2 regions of the Buttiauxella sp. AC142 genome follow, and region 1 is predicted to be linked to the other one. Evidence: predicted binding sites of a transcription regulator. Region 1 holds the regulator's gene; the other holds the start of a gene.
The links. The regulator CRP, encoded in region 1, controls carbon source genes, mostly activating them, when cyclic AMP is high. The targets are predictions, from matches to a motif close to ATGTGANNNNNNTCACAT.
Positions count from the first base shown of each region.

Region 1 (8,117 bases):
GTCTCAATTTTTGGACCAGTAATATGATGATTCCCTGGCAAGACCTGCCTCCCGAAACGCTTGATAATCTGATTGAATCCTTTGTATTACGAGAAGGCACAGATTATGGTGAACAAGAGCGCTCACTTGAGCAAAAGGTGGCTGATGTTAAGCGCCAACTGCAAAGTGGTGAAGCGGTACTGGTATGGTCAGAACTTCATGAAACGGTGAATATCATGGCTCGCGGGCAATTTCGCGGCTAAGCCTGCCTATACTGCATAATACAACTGCCTTCACCCAACCAAACTTGCTACTACCCATGGAGTTGTTGCCTTATGTCAGCCAAACATCCGGTTATTGCCGTAACAGGTTCCAGCGGCGCGGGAACGACCACCACCAGCATCGCCTTCCGTAAAATCTTCCAGCAATTAAACCTACGTGCAGCTGAAGTTGAAGGCGACAGTTTCCATCGTTTCACCCGTCCTGAAATGGATATGGCGATTCGTAAAGCGCGTGACCTTGGCCGTCATATCAGCTACTTCGGGCCGGAAGCCAACGACTTTGGCTTGCTTGAACAAACGTTTATTGAATACGGCAAAACCGGGCAGGGTAAATCACGTAAATATCTTCATACCTATGATGAAGCCGTACCCTGGAATCAGATTCCCGGCACGTTTACTCCGTGGCAGCCGTTACCAGAACCGACTGATGTTTTGTTTTATGAAGGCTTGCATGGCGGAGTCGTTACCCCGCAGCACGACGTCGCCAATGCCGTCGATTTACTGGTTGGCGTAGTGCCGATTGTAAACCTGGAGTGGATTCAAAAACTGGTGCGCGACACCAGCGAGCGCGGTCATTCCCGTGAAGCGGTAATGGATTCCGTCGTGCGTTCGATGGACGATTACATCAACTACATCACGCCGCAGTTTTCCCGCACGCACATCAACTTCCAACGCGTACCGACGGTAGATACCTCTAACCCGTTTGCCGCACGCGGTATTCCGTCATTAGATGAAAGTTTTGTCGTGATTCATTTTCGCGGTCTGGATGATATCGACTTCCCGTATTTGCTCGCCATGCTGCAAGGCTCATTTATTTCCCACATCAATACATTAGTGGTGCCGGGCGGCAAGATGGGACTGGCAATGGAGTTGATCATGACGCCGTTGGTTAAGCGCCTGGCGGAAGGAAGAAATATCAATAATTAGGGCGGCTAAACACCGCCCTTTTCTTCACTCTAGCTTTCAATCACTTCGTAGCTATGGGTGATGTTTACGGCTTTTTCCAGCATCAACGCAACGGAACAGTACTTCTCAGCAGACAAGTCTACCGCACGCGAAACTGCATTATCTTTCAATTCTTTGCCTGTCACAATGAAATGCAGATTGATATGTGTGAACAGACGCGGGGCTTCTTCGCGGCGCTCAGAGGTCAGTTTCACTTCACAATCCGTCACGTTGTAGCGGCCTTTTTGCAAAATAGAAACTACGTCGATTGCGCTACAACCACCAGCGGACATCAGAACCATTTCCATCGGACTGGGTGCTTTATCGCCAGAATTACCGTCCATCAGAATCTGGTGTCCAGAAGCGGACTCCCCAAGGAAGGTTAACCCTTCAACCCACTTCACTCGTGCTTGCATGTTACTTCTCCCGTTGAAAAAATTGTCTTTCAGAGTACGCAGATTCAGCAAATCTGGCAATGGAAGGCGACCTGCGTCAAGCTGAAACGAGACAATAGGAGACACTTGTCAAAAGCTATGCTAAAACAATCCAGATGCTACATCGATACATTGACGTTATGCATGTATGCAGAGGACATCACTAATTACAGGCAGCAAGAATGACTTGCATGCCATCTCCCCAAGGTGGGGAATATTCTAATACTTGCAACGCCAGACAGGATGTTTAGCGTCCTGTCGTTGGTAGCCAGTTATAAAACAGAGGATAACCGCGCATGGTGCTTGGCAAACCGCAAACAGACCCGACTCTCGAATGGTTCTTGTCCCATTGCCACATTCATAAGTATCCATCGAAGAGCACACTGATTCACCAGGGTGAAAAGGCTGAGACGCTGTATTACATCGTCAAGGGTTCTGTGGCTGTTCTGATCAAAGATGAAGAGGGCAAGGAAATGATCCTCTCCTATCTGAATCAGGGCGATTTCATTGGCGAGTTAGGGCTGTTCGAAGAAGGTCAGGAACGTAGTGCTTGGGTTCGTGCTAAAAGTGCCTGCGAAGTGGCTGAAATTTCATATAAAAAATTCCGCCAGCTGATTCAGGTCAATCCAGATATCCTGATGCGCCTGTCTTCACAGATGGCTAGTCGTCTGCAAGTTACATCTGAGAAAGTGGGTAACCTGGCATTCCTGGATGTGACTGGTCGTATCGCGCAGACACTGCTGAACCTGGCTAAACAGCCTGATGCAATGACCCACCCGGACGGTATGCAGATAAAAATTACCCGTCAGGAAATCGGTCAGATCGTGGGTTGCTCTCGCGAAACCGTTGGTCGTATCTTGAAAATGCTGGAAGATCAAAATCTGATCTCTGCTCACGGTAAAACGATCGTCGTTTACGGCACTCGTTAATCTCCGTCTCAAAAATGGCGTGTTGCTTCATAACACGCCTTTTTTGTCTCTAAAAAACTAAATCCGAAACCCGATTAATTGAAGTTGCAGCAAGGCAGCAAGTGAGTTCATCCCGATGAGCTTACTCAAGTAAGTGATTCGGGTGAATGAACGCAGCTAACGCCGCTGCAGCTTTAAGTAAGAAGGGTTTATGTGGCGAAGACTGATCTACCATCCTGAAGTTAACTACGCACTGCGGCAAACGCTGGTGCTGTGCCTTCCGGTGGCAGTAGGTTTGCTCTTTGGCAATCTCCAGTCCGGCCTGCTTTTCTCTTTAGTCCCTGCCTGCTGCAACATTGCAGGACTTGATACTCCCCATAAACGCTTCTTCAAACGCCTGATCGTCGGCGGTAGCCTGTTTGCCGTCAGCAGTTTGATCATGCAGCTTTTATTGCTTTATACCTCAGTGCCGTTGCCGGTGATATTGGCCGTAATGGCGCTATTGCTGGGCGTCACAGCCGAAATCAGCTCCCTGCACGCTCGTCTGCTTCCCGCCTCACTCATTGCCGCGATCTTTACACTCAGCATGGCGGGGAATATGCCCATCTGGAAGCCAATGCTGCTGTATGTCAGCGGTACAATTTGGTACGGCGTGTTTAACTGGTTTTGGTTCTGGATGTGGCGCGAGCAGCCACTGCGCGAATCATTAAGCCTGCTCTATCGCCAACTGGCGGATTACTGCGAAGCCAAATATGGCATGCTAACGCAGCATACCGACCCTGAAAAAGCGCTGCCTCCGCTGCTGGCGCGTCAACAAAAAGCCGTTGATTTAATCACTATTTGCTACCAGCAATTACACATGCTGGCAGCGAATCAGCAAAACGGCTACAAGCGATTACTGCGCGCGTTTCAGGTCGCTCTGGATTTACAAGAACACATTTCCGTCAGCCTCCACCAACCTGCCGAAGTGCAAAAGCTGGTTGAGAAAAGTCACGCTGAAGCCGTGATTCGCTGGAACGCGCAGACCATTGCAGCGCGTTTACGCGTGCTGGCTGACGACATTCTTTATCATCGGTTCCCACAGCGTTTCACGATGGATAAACAGATTGATGCCCTTGAGAAAATCGCGCGTCAAAATCCGGATAACCCGGTTGGGCAATTTTGCCATTATCACTTCAGTCGGATTGGCCGTGTTTTACGCACCCAGCGCCCGTTGTATATCCGTGATTTGATGGAAGACCGGCAGCGTCGCTTGCCACTTTGGGCAGCACTGAAAAGCTATTTATCTTTGAAATCCGCCGCGCTGCGTAACGCCGCCAGATTAGGTGTAATGCTGACCATCGCCAGTATTTTGGGGGGGTTTTTACATCTGCCTAAACCTTACTGGATTTTGATGACGGTAATGTTTGTGACGCAAAACGGCTATGGCGCGACCCGGGTGAGAATTCTTCACCGGTCGGCAGGCACCATTGCAGGTTTAGCGATAGCGGGCATCGCGCTGCACTTCCACTTTCCGCAAGATATCGCGCTGGCCGCGATGTTGATCATTACGCTGGTCAGCTATTTGTTCATTCGTAAGAGTTACGGTTGGGCGACAATTGGCTTTACCGTCACGGCGGTTTACACCCTGCAACTCATCACCCTCAGCGCCGAGCAGTACATCGTTCCGCGCTTAATAGATACGCTGCTCGGCTGCCTGATTGCCTTTGGTGGCATGGTGTGGCTGTGGCCACAGTGGCAAAGTGGTTTACTGCGCCAGAACGCCCACGATGCTCTGGAGCGCGATCAGGATGCGATTCGCCTGATTCTGAGCAGCGACCCGGAACCCACCCCGCTGGCGTATTCGCGAATGAGGGTCAACCAGGCGCACAATGCCTTATTCAACTCGCTCAACCAGGCGATGCAGGAACCTGGATTTAACTCGCACTATCTTGCCGATATGAAACTATGGGTGACGCACAGCCAGTTTATCGTCGAACACATCAATGCGATGACCACACTTGCCCGCGAGCACAACATGTTGACGCCGGATCTCGCCCAGCGTTATTTGCAATCGTGTGAAATTGCGCTGCAACGATGCCAGCAGCGGCTTCAATATGATGGGCCTGGGGAAACCAATGATGCGAATATTCTCGACCCGCTGGAAGGGCTTCCGAGCGGGCCGCTAAGTACCATGGAACAACATTTACAGCGGGTGTTGGGCCACCTCAGCACCATGCATACCATTTCTTCGGTTGCATGGCGTCAGCGGCCACATCACGGTATCTGGCTGAGCCGCTTACGCCGCTCAAATTGACGGGCGATTAAGCGTTAACGACTTTTGCGACCGCTTTGGCAAAGCGCGTCATACCGTCTTCGATATCAGCATCCTCAACAATTAACGCCGGAGCAAAACGCATGACGTCTGGCCCCGCGTTCAAGACCATCACGCCCGCTTCTGCCGCTGCGTACAGGAACTCCCGGGCACGGCCTTTGTAGTGAGGTTTCAACTCAGCGCCAATCAATAAGCCCATGCCACGAATGTCGCTGAACACGTCGAATTGCTCGTCGATTTGCTGCAAATGCTTAACGAACTGCTGGCGTTTCGTCGCAACGCCTTTCAAAACCTCAGGCGTATTGATGATGTCAAACGCCGCACCTGCAACGGCACATGCCAGCGGGTTTCCGCCGTAGGTTGAACCATGAGTGCCAACATGGAACGCAGAAGCAATTTCCTGAGTAGTCAGCATGACGCTGACCGGGAAGCCACCGCCGAGTGCCTTCGCGCTGGTCAGAATGTCTGGCGTCACGCCGTAATGCATGTACGCAAACAACTCGCCGATACGCCCCATCCCGCACTGCACTTCATCGAATACCAGCAACGCTTTATGCTCATCGCACAACTCGCGCAAGCCTTGCAGGAATTCTGGGGTTGCCGCCGTTACACCGCCCTCGCCCTGAATCGGCTCGACCACGACCGCACAAGTATGGTCATCCATCACCGCTTTCACTGCATGCAAGTCGTTAAACGGCACATGAATAATATCGGCTGGCTTCGGGCCAAAGCCGTCGGAATACTTCGGCTGACCGCCAACAGAAACGGTAAACAGCGAACGACCGTGGAAGGCATTATGGAAGGCAATAATTTTGGTTTTATACGGACTATGGCGCGTAGAAGCGTAGTACCGTGCCAGTTTGAAGGCGGTTTCGTTGGCTTCGGTACCAGAGTTCATAAACAGTACGCGTTCAGCAAAAGTAGCATCAATCAGTTTGCGGCCCAGGCGCAACGCGGGTTCATTGGTGAAAACGTTGCTGGTATGCCATAGCGTTTCGCCCTGACTTTTTAACGCTTCCACTAACGCCGGGTGGCAGTGACCTAATGCCGTGACGGCAATCCCACCGGCGAAATCAACGTACTCTTTACCTTGTTGATCCCAAACACGACTGCCTTTGCCTTTAACCGGGATAAACTCCGCCGGTGCATAAATCGGCAAAATCACTTCATCAAAAGTAGCGCGGGTAATTGCTGATTGTTCGCTTGCCATTAATTGCCATCCCATTTTTACGCAAGAACAGACATGAAAATATAATCATGAAATATGCATAAAAAATCATTATCTGGCAATAAAAAATCAACGATTGAGGAAATTGGCTAACAGCTGGTGCCCCTGCTCACTGAGAATACTTTCCGGGTGAAACTGCACACCCTCCAGCTCAAGCTCGCGGTGACGGATCCCCATAATCTCTTGCTTATCCGTCCAGGCGGTCACGTCAAAGCAGTCGGGTAATGTTGCGGGGTCGATAACCAAAGAGTGATAGCGCGTGACGGTAAGGGGATTATTCAGGCCGTTGAATACGCCAGAATTGTTATGCGTAATAGCGGATGTTTTGCCATGCATCACTTTTTCGGCACGCACAATGGTCGCCCCAAACGCCTGGGCAATCGCCTGGTGACCAAGACATACCCCGAGAATCGGTAACTGTCCGGCGAAATGCGCAATCGCCGCAAGAGAAATCCCTGCTTCGGTGGGCGTGCAGGGGCCTGGCGAGATAACCAACTTTTCTGGGGCTAACGCGCTGATATCAGAAAGGGTCAGCTCATCGTTACGTTTCACCACCACTTCTGCACCTAATTCGCAAAAGTACTGATAAAGGTTCCAGGTGAATGAGTCGTAGTTGTCGATAAGCAGTAGCATCGCGGCTCCAGGGTAAAAAAGAACCGCGCTATTCTATTCGCTTTCGCGCGCTTCGCTCACCACTTTAGTGAAAATCTCATTGAGCAGCGTCAAATCACCCAATGCCCCGGCCTGATTCGCCGTTGCCCATGCTTCAGGCGATACGTCTTTCCAATCGAGGATGTAACCAGCGTGAATCGCTAGCTGCTCGAAGAAAACGCGCTGTGCCCGACCACTGCCAACAAAAAACGGATGAAGGACGTTAATTTCACAATAGTAATGCGACAGGCGCTGAACGAACTCATTTCTGGTAAGTCCGACGAGATAATGCTCATCCTCCATTTCTTGCATCAGATCGTTGCCTTCATTTTCGATGTACTCGAAATGGCAGAACTGTATCTCCCCTTTGGAAATATCAACATCTCGTAGCTCGCCTGCCCAGTCGAAAACATCCTGAAAAAGCTGCTGATGGATGGCACACAACCAGGGTAATCCGCGATGCAACGGGCCAAGTTCAATCGTTTCTACACGCTGCGCGATAAGCTCATCTTGCGCATGAGGCTCAAGGATATCCAGCCGGGAACTGGCCTGAAACGAACGGCTGCGCAATTGCTGCCAAAGGCGGGACTTTTGTTTATCGGTCAGTTTCTTTGCCATGATGCCTCCCTAACGTGACGACCCATACTTGCCACAAGTATAAGCAGCAATCGGGGGAAGTGCAGGAAGGAAGTCAATGCGCGGGTGGAGGAAACCCGCGCAGGAATTTTTTACGGCAGGACTTTCGCGGAGAGGATAACTACAGGTTTTGACGGCACATTTTGGTATGGGCCAACGTCGTGAGTTTGTACCTGAGAGATTTTATCGGCAACGTCCATCCCTTTCACAACTTTACCGAATACCGCGTAACCAAAGTCGCGCTGGCCGTGATCGAGGAAAGCGTTATCTGCCACATTCAGGAAGAACTGGCTGGTCGCGCTGTCTTTATCGGCGGTACGGGCCATAGAAATGGTACCGCGAGTATTACGCAAGCCGTTATCGGCTTCGTTTTTAATCGGTGGGTTTGGCTGCTTCTGATTCATATCTGCCGTGAAGCCGCCGCCCTGGAGCATGAAGCCCGGGATCACGCGATGGAAAATGGTGTTGTTGTAGAAGCCGCTGTTAACGTAATCCACAAAGTTTTTCACAGAAACTGGGGCTTTCTGGCTATTTAACTCAAGCTCAATTTCACCTGCTGAAGTCGTCAACAGGACGTGTGGGTCACCTTTAGCAGCAAGTGCCGCAGGAGAGAGAGCGGAAAGAGCAAACACAGTTGCTACAGCCGCCAAAGTCGATTTGAGCATGAATAATTCCTTACGAATGCAGTGAATGAAGCAAGTTGCTAGATTGTAAAGACGTGCTCAACTCTGCGCCAGCCAT
Region 1 covers NZ_CEEDCH010000001.1:4,140,827-4,148,943, forward strand. Annotated here, with positions in the region: gene AC0IWZ_RS19345 (hydrolase) at 1-22, shown strand, start outside; gene AC0IWZ_RS19350 (YheU family protein) at 24-242, shown strand; gene AC0IWZ_RS19355 (phosphoribulokinase) at 315-1,187, shown strand; gene AC0IWZ_RS19360 (OsmC family protein) at 1,217-1,621, opposite strand; gene crp (cAMP-activated global transcriptional regulator CRP) at 1,936-2,568, shown strand; gene AC0IWZ_RS19370 (YccS/YhfK family putative transporter) at 2,759-4,843, shown strand; gene argD (bifunctional acetylornithine/succinyldiaminopimelate transaminase) at 4,851-6,071, opposite strand; gene pabA (aminodeoxychorismate synthase component 2) at 6,159-6,722, opposite strand; gene AC0IWZ_RS19385 (putative adenosine monophosphate-protein transferase Fic) at 6,756-7,358, opposite strand; gene ppiA (peptidylprolyl isomerase A) at 7,469-8,041, opposite strand.

Region 2 (8,117 bases), 3.5 Mb from region 1:
GAGCCCGTTCAGACTTTCTTGTCCTGTAAGTGTGATAACGCCTTGTTCAATGCTCATACCGCTCACGTAGCGCGTGGTTTTCGGCGAGGGAATACCATTGCTGCCGGCATCGCACTCACTGATTCCCCCTCGTTCAATCGCACAAAGCTCTACCGCAGTGCGATAAGGGACAAAGGTTTGCAACATGTCGGTGAGCGCAGCTTTGCGTAAGTAACCCTGATACGCAGGAATACCAATGGCGCTAAGAATCGCAATAATGCCGATGACGACCATCAGCTCAATAAGTGTGAATCCTTGTTGTTTGTTCATGTGCCGCTCCTGATTGAGATGGCGGCACTTTGCTCCGTTTAAATCACTCAGGCGAGGGCGATTTCAGGTATCAGGAAGCAGGGTTCCAGGGGTTTTAATAGGTTTGCAGGAAGTCACAAAGAAAATGCGAGCAGTGACGAAAGAAGAAGAAAAAGGCAGAGTTTTTTTTACGTCCTCTGCCTGTCAGGAATTAGCGGAAACGCATGGAGAGATCGAGTGCGCGGATATGCTTGGTCAGTGCGCCAACCGAGATAAAATCGACGCCAGTTTCGGCAAATTTACGGATAGTTTCTTTGGTGACGTTACCGGAAACTTCCAGCTGCGCTTTACCTTGAGTGATTGCAACAGCCTGGCGCATATCCTGAACGGTGAAGTTATCGAGCATGATAATGTCCGCTCCGGCGTGCAGCGCTTGTTCCAGCTCCTCCAGCGATTCAACCTCGACTTCCACAGGAACATCCGGATGGAACCAGAAAGCCTTTTCTACTGCCTGACGGATAGAGCCGGAAGAGATGATGTGGTTTTCTTTAATCAGGAATGCATCCGATAGCCCGAGACGGTGGTTGCTTCCGCCACCGCACAATACGGCGTATTTCAGTGCAGTTCGCAGCCCTGGCAGGGTTTTTCGGGTATCAAGCAATTGCGTTTGGGTTCCTGCCAGCAAGTCGACATAAGTGCGTACTTCGCTGGCAACGCCCGAGAGTGTTTGCACAAAATTCAACGCAGTACGCTCGCCGGTTAACAGCACGCGTGACGGACCGGTCAATTCAAAAAGTGGCTGATCGGCAGTTACTGTCTGGCCATCTTCCACGTGCCAGACCACTTTTACGTCGCCTCCTAACTGAGTAAAGACCTCTTCGACCCAGCGCTTACCACAGAAAACGCCATCTTCACGGGTGATTACCACGGCATGAGAACGATGTTCAGCATCCAGCAATTGCGCGGTTATATCGTTATTGGGGTCAACATCACCACCGAGATCTTCGCGCAGAGCCTGGGAAACGGCTTCTGGAATATCAAGGTTAATACGTTCGAGAAGCTCGTCACGTCGGCGGTCAGGGTTGTAACGGCGAGGTGGCATGATAAAACTCCGAAATGGCTTAGTTAATGTCGAAACATGCTACATTGATGCGACCTCAAGTACCACTCTAAGGAGACCGCGAATGCAGCTAAAAAACGGCTGGCTGGTGGGTGTAAAGCACGTTCCTTCCCCACATTTCGATTGCCGACCGGAGGATGAAACACCTTCGCTGCTGGTGGTGCATAACATCAGTTTGCCACCAGGTGAATTTGGTGGGCCATGGATTGATGCGTTGTTTACTGGAACGCTGAACGCTGAAGCTCATCCGTACTTCGCGGGTATCGCGCATCTGCGAGTTTCAGCGCATTGTCTTATTCGCCGTGATGGTGAAATCGTGCAGTATGTTCCTTTTGATAAGCGAGCCTGGCATGCTGGTGTTTCTTTGTATCAGGGGCGCGAGCGCTGCAACGATTTTTCCATTGGTATTGAGCTGGAGGGCACCGATACGCTGCCCTATACTGATAAGCAATATCAACAGCTTACTGCGATTACTGATACCCTGGTTCGCGCGTGGCCGGCAATTGCTGATCATATGACGGGACATTGTGATATTGCACCGGAACGTAAAACTGACCCTGGTCCTGCATTTGACTGGGCGCGTTTTCGCCATTCGGTCGAGGTAACGTCAAATAAGGAGATGAAATGACGCTGTTTACATTACTGCTGGTGATGATTTGGGAGCGGCTGTTCAAGCTTGGCGAACACTGGCAGTTAGATCACCGTCTGGAAGCGCTTTTTCGGCGGGTAAAACACTTTTCGTTGATGCGCACAATCCTGATGACCGCTGTATGTATGCTGGTGGTTTTCCTGTGTATCCGCGCGCTTCAAGGCCTGTTCTTTAATGTCCCGCTATTAGTTTTCTGGATTGCGCTTGGCGTGTTGTGCATTGGCGCAGGCCAGGTACGTCTGCATTACCATGCTTATTTGCAGGCAGCGAGTCATGACGACAGCCACGCGCGCGACGCGATGGCGAGCGAACTGACGCTTATTCACGGGATCCCACCAGATTGCGACGAACGTGAATATCTGAAGGAACTGCAAAACGCGCTGCTGTGGATTAACTTCCGTTTTTATCTGGCTCCGCTTTTCTGGTTTATTGTCGGCGGTGTGTGGGGACCGGTCACGCTTACGGGCTATGCTTTCTTACGTGCGTGGCAAACCTGGCTTGCTCGCCACCATTCCCCGCAAGAACGTTTGCACTCAGGGATTGATGCCATTTTGCATATTCTGGACTGGATCCCGGTACGCCTGTTTGGCGTTGCGTATGCGTTACTTGGCCACGGTGAAAGAGCGTTGCCCGCGTGGTTTGCTTCACTGGCGGACAGGCATACCTCGCAGTATCAGGTATTAACGCAACTGGCTCAGTATTCACTCGCACGCGAACCGCATCTCGATAAAATCAAAACGCCGAAAGCCGCAGTTTCGATGGCGAAGAAAACGTCATTGGTGATTTTGGTGGTGGTGGCCTTGCTGACGATTTACGGCACTCTGGTTTAATGCTCTTTATTTAAAGGGATTCCCGGCAAGCGTTACGCCACCGGGTACCTCAAACTTAAACCTCGATAGTAAAGTGCGAATAAAAACCCACGCCAGGTTGTGCAACCGCCTGGCGTGAAGCGGCGAAAATCCCCACTTTTGCGCCAACCCATTTACCTTTTCCGGCAGCAAAACAAGGCGTGACGCTTTGCCAGTCAGTACCATTTTCGCTAAAACAGAAATGACAAATTCCGCCAGGTTTCGCATCCACCTTTAGCCAAAGTGGCGTGTTTTGCGGCCAGTCGGCAATATCACGTTGTTGTTGATGAAGTACCCCGGTATCGCTCATCCAGGCGGAGATAAAAGTAATTTTGCGTTTTCCTTCACACTGCTCAAGCGCCAGCGCCGCGTAGCGTTCGCCGTAAATTATCAGGCCGCTGAGTTCACCCGGTTGAACGAAAGCTGCCTCTAGTCTGGTGGTTGCGCTGAACTCACGTGCAGGGAATTTTTGCAGTAGCAGATTTGGCTGAGCGTACAACGCCTGCACGCCCTGGTATTCCGTCATGGTCTGGCAGGTTAGTGCCAGCATATTTGTGGCGGATTGTAGCCATTTTTGCTGAGGATGAGCCTGCCATTGCCACTGTAGTCCTGGAATTCCATCAGTAAAATCATCACTGGTTTGTGGCTGTTCAGCGCCTTGTTGCTTTGTTGCAATCGACGGGAGTGGATGTTCGATGACGGGCTGCCAGGTTTCATGCAGCGTTTGTTTTTCACCGATAGTTGGCCACCCATCATTCTGCCAGCGCATGGGTTGTAAATGTACAATGCGTCCGTAGAGGTCAGCATCCTGAAAATGGACAAACCAACATTCTCCGCTTTCAAGTTCAACAAAGCCGCCCTGATGCGGGCCATTAACATGAGTTTCTCCCTGTTGTAATACTATTTGCGTTTCCCATGGGCCTTGTAGGTTTCGCGCGCGTAGTACGCATTGCCAACCCGTTTCTACGCCACCTGCGGGAGCAAAAATGTAATACCAGCCGTTGCGTTTATAGAACTTTGGCCCCTCAAGCGTGGGCAGATCCAGTGCACCATCATAGATAATTTGCTCGTCGCTTATCAGTGAACGGCCATCTGGTGACATCTCAATAAGTTGCAATTGATGTTTTTTCCCGGAGCGACTGTGGGCAAAAGCATGAACCAGCCAGGCTCGCCCGTCTTCGTCCCAAAGCGGGCAGGGGTCAATCCAACCTTTCGCGGCTTTCACGCAGTGTGGCGCGCTCCATTCTCCATGGGGATCTTCCGTAAACGACATGAAAATGCCTTCATCTGGTGTGCTGAAAAATACCCAGAACTTACCATCGTGATAGCGAACCGACGGTGCCCAGACGCCTTTTCCCGGTTGCACGGTGTCGTAAGTATTGTTCTCAAAGCGAGAAAATACGTGGTTGATAATTTTCCAGTTTACTAAGTCTTTCGAATGCAGAATGGGAAGCGCGGGAAAATGGTTAAAACTCGATGAAACCATATAAAAATCATCGCCTGCGCGTACAATATCTGGATCTGAATAATCTGCATGGAGAATTGGGTTTTTGTAATATCCAGGGCGAGTTGTGATTTTAACCATGATTATTAGCACCTGTGGAAATTAAAGCGGGTGTAACTTCTGGGGTGTTTATTTCTTCGGCTTGTTCACGATGAGCGAGATCACGCTGAATTTGACTCATCATTTTATCATCGAGAGTATAGAAGCGGCTTAGCCAGTAAAGAATGAAATAGGAAATAGACGGGCCGATGGTTAATAAACCAATAATACCATTGGTAGCAAGCATTGTTTGCGTTGGATTACCCGCCTGATATCCAAACCATCCGAGGGAGAAACCGACAAATGCCCCAGCAACAGCCATGCCCATTTTTAATGCAAATAGGTTTCCGGAGAACGATAACCCTGTAATTCGTCGACCAAACTTCCATTCGCCGTAATCTGCCGCATTAGCCATCATGTTCCATTTGAAAGGTTGATACATCTGATGGAAGAATCCCACCAGGAAATAAAGTGGGAAAACGACGGCAAGCCAGGTTGGTGGAACAAAGAACATCACCACACCGATAACAACCAGCAATAAGTTAATATTTTTAAATAACGATACAGCACGATAGCGTTGTGCCAAATAACCTGCGGCGATGCTGCCGATAATAGTGCCAACCACACTTGTGGAAACAAATGCGGATTTCATCGCGGTTCCAGCAGCACTTTCGATACCGCCGAGCATCAGGTAAGTGGCGTAGTACAATGTTGCTGCACTGCGCATTACGCCTGCCATACTTGAGAAAAAGGTGATCACTGCCACGATACGCCACTGGTCATTCGCCAGCAAAATTCGCAGGTCATCCATCATACTACTGTTGGTTTCAACTTTTGGGCGAACACGTTCAGAGGTACTAAAGAAGCAGAAAAATAGCATGATGACGGCGAGTGTTCCCATAATCGCCATGGTTGCCTGAAAGCCGAATTGTTTATTTTCTTTACCCAGCCAGTCGACTAAAAATAATGTTGCGACAGAAACAACTAATCCGGCGAGTGATGAAATAGTGAAGCGATAAGATTGGGCTGATAAACGGTCTTTTTCATCGGTGGTAATCACGCCACCCAGTGCACAATACGGAATGTTAATAAAGGTGTAGCAAAGCATTAATAACGTATAGGTAATATAAGCATAAAGCAGCTTTCCTGATTCACCAAAATCCGGTGTGGTGAAGGTTAATACCGCCAGCACCGCATAAGGAATTGCAAACCAAATTAGCCATGGTCGGAAATGCCCCCAGCGTGTTCTCACCCGGTCAGCAACTAATCCGGTAAGTGGGTCGGTAATTGCATCAAGCACGCGGGTAACCAGGAACATTATTCCCACTGCAGCAGCGGATAGCCCGTAAATATCAGTATAGAAATACGTTAAAAACATGGTGACTGAGGAATACACTATTCCACAGGCAGCATCGCCCATACCGAAGCCAATTTTTTCGGCAACGGAGAGTTTCCTTGCTGTACTCATTTTATTTCTCCAGCATTGAGTGTGTTATTTATTCACTCTATGGACTGGTGGTTTATTACGCTATTGTGATATTTGCTCCGGGAGTTATGTTTTTTACTGATTGAGAAAGTTGTCACATAACAAGAATAAATTGGTCTAACAGAAATCACTCCAATTTTGGTTACTTCAAACCAAAAAAATCCCTTCCGTTTGGAAGGGACTGATAAAGATTTTAGCGGTTGTCTGCAGGCGGTATGCCAAACACTGGCATACCGTTTTCATCCCACTCGATTGTTTTCAGGCGTGTATGACGATTCGGGTCATACAGGGGATCGCCTTCAATTTCGGTGTAATTCCGGGCGTGATACACCAGCACATCTTTCCCATCTTTGTTTTTGGTAAAGCTGTTATGGCCTGGGCCAAATTGCTTGTTTTCATAACTGGTAGTAAAGACAGGTTGTGATGATTTATGCCAGTTTGCTGGGTCGGTTGGGTCAGCATTCAGGTTTATCCACAGCAATCCAATACAGTAATTTTCGTCGGTGGCGCTGGCTGAATAGCTGACGAAAAGTTTATCGCCGTGAACCACCACTGCTGGACCTTCGTTAACCAGAAAGCCTCTGCATTCCCAGTCTAGCTCGGGCTTACTCAACATCACAGGCGTGCCTTTGATAGCCCACGGCGTTTCCAGTTCGGCCAGATAGATATTCGAGTTACCGGCAATGTCAGGGTCTTTCTGCGCCCATAAATACCACTGCTTGCCTTGATGATTGAAGGTGGTGGCATCAAGACAGAAGCTGTCGAACTGCGTTTTCACCTGACCTTTTTCACCCCATTTCCCGGTGAGCGGGTCTGCATCGGCACACTCCAGCGCAAACATGCGGTGCTGGAACATATTTAACTTATCCAGCTCTTGCGTATGGGTCGCGGCAAAATAGATGTACCACTTGCCGTTGATATGATGCAGTTCCGGCGCCCAAATCAGTTTACTCATGGGGCCGCTTTCGGGCTTGCGCCACACCACGGAGGGCTGCGCATTGGGCAACTCATTCAATGTTGGCGCGTAACGAATCTCAAGCCTGTCATACTCCGGCACTGACGCAATAAAGTAGTAACCATCGCCATGCTGCAAAATAAACGGGTCAGCACGCTGTTCAATAAAGGGATTAGGCCATTGCTCCTGGTTCATAACGCTTCCTTAAAGTTTGGCTTCAACAGGTTTGCTGTCGTGATATTCATTCAATTCGCGGTAGTTGGTGCGACGCTTTTCAAGGTCTGCCTGAATACGTTGCATCATTTCACGGTCAACTTTTAACAGACGCACCACGCCTGCGGTAATCAGGTATCCAACGCCTGGGATGATGGTAAACAACATCACAATACCGTTAATTGATTCAGGACTTTGCTGTTTAGCTCCGGCATCGTAGCCGTACCATGAAAGCAGGAAGCCAACCATTGCGCCAGCAATCGCTAGCCCTAATTTCAGGAAGAATAAGTTACCGGAGAAGCTGATACCGGTGATGCGTTTACCAGTTTTCCACTCGCCATAGTCATCAACGTCAGCCATCAGCGACCAGTGCAGCGGCGATGGGATTTGGTGCAGGATGTTGAGCAGGAAGTACATCACCACAATCAGCGTGGTGGCATGCGGGTCGAGGAAGTAGAACCCGCTGGAGAAAATCGCCAGGACGATGTTGGTCCAGAAGAACACTTTCAGTTTGCAGATGCGGTCGGTCAGCACTTTCGCCAGCATACTGCCGCCCATCATGCCGACTACGCCGAGGCTGATAAACAAGGTGGCGAAGCTGGTGCTTTGCCCCATGACCCAGGTGACGTAGTACATGGTTGCCGCCATACGGATAAAACCAGGGCAGACGTTGCACAGCGTCAGAAGCAGGATGCGCACCCACTGATCGTTTTTCCACACATCTTTCAGATCAGCTTTCAGATCGTCATTGCTTGGTACTGCCGGACGAACACGCTCTCTGACGGTGGAGAAGCAGAACAGGAACATACACATGCCCAGTACCGCCAGAACGCCCATTGCCATCTGATAACCTTTGGCTTTGTCGCCGCCGCCAAACCAATCAACCATCGGCAACAGGGAAAGCGAAAGAATCAGCGTCGCAATGCCAACCATCACAAAGCGATACGACTGGCAGGCCACGCGTTCTTTTGGATCGTTGGTAATCACGCTTCCCAGCGAGCAATAGGGAATGTTG
Region 2 covers NZ_CEEDCH010000001.1:596,069-604,185, forward strand. Annotated here, with positions in the region: gene ppdD (prepilin peptidase-dependent pilin) at 1-309, opposite strand, end outside; gene nadC (carboxylating nicotinate-nucleotide diphosphorylase) at 500-1,390, opposite strand; gene ampD (1,6-anhydro-N-acetylmuramyl-L-alanine amidase AmpD) at 1,473-2,036, shown strand; gene ampE (beta-lactamase regulator AmpE) at 2,033-2,887, shown strand; gene AC0IWZ_RS02730 (glycoside hydrolase family 43 protein) at 2,943-4,490, opposite strand; gene AC0IWZ_RS02735 (glycoside-pentoside-hexuronide (GPH):cation symporter) at 4,483-5,916, opposite strand; gene AC0IWZ_RS02740 (glycoside hydrolase family 43 protein) at 6,128-7,084, opposite strand; gene AC0IWZ_RS02745 (glycoside-pentoside-hexuronide (GPH):cation symporter) at 7,094-8,117, opposite strand, start outside.
Region 2: a site for CRP is predicted at 6,017-6,034, ahead of AC0IWZ_RS02735 (glycoside-pentoside-hexuronide (GPH):cation symporter). Genes of this name have one in related genera too.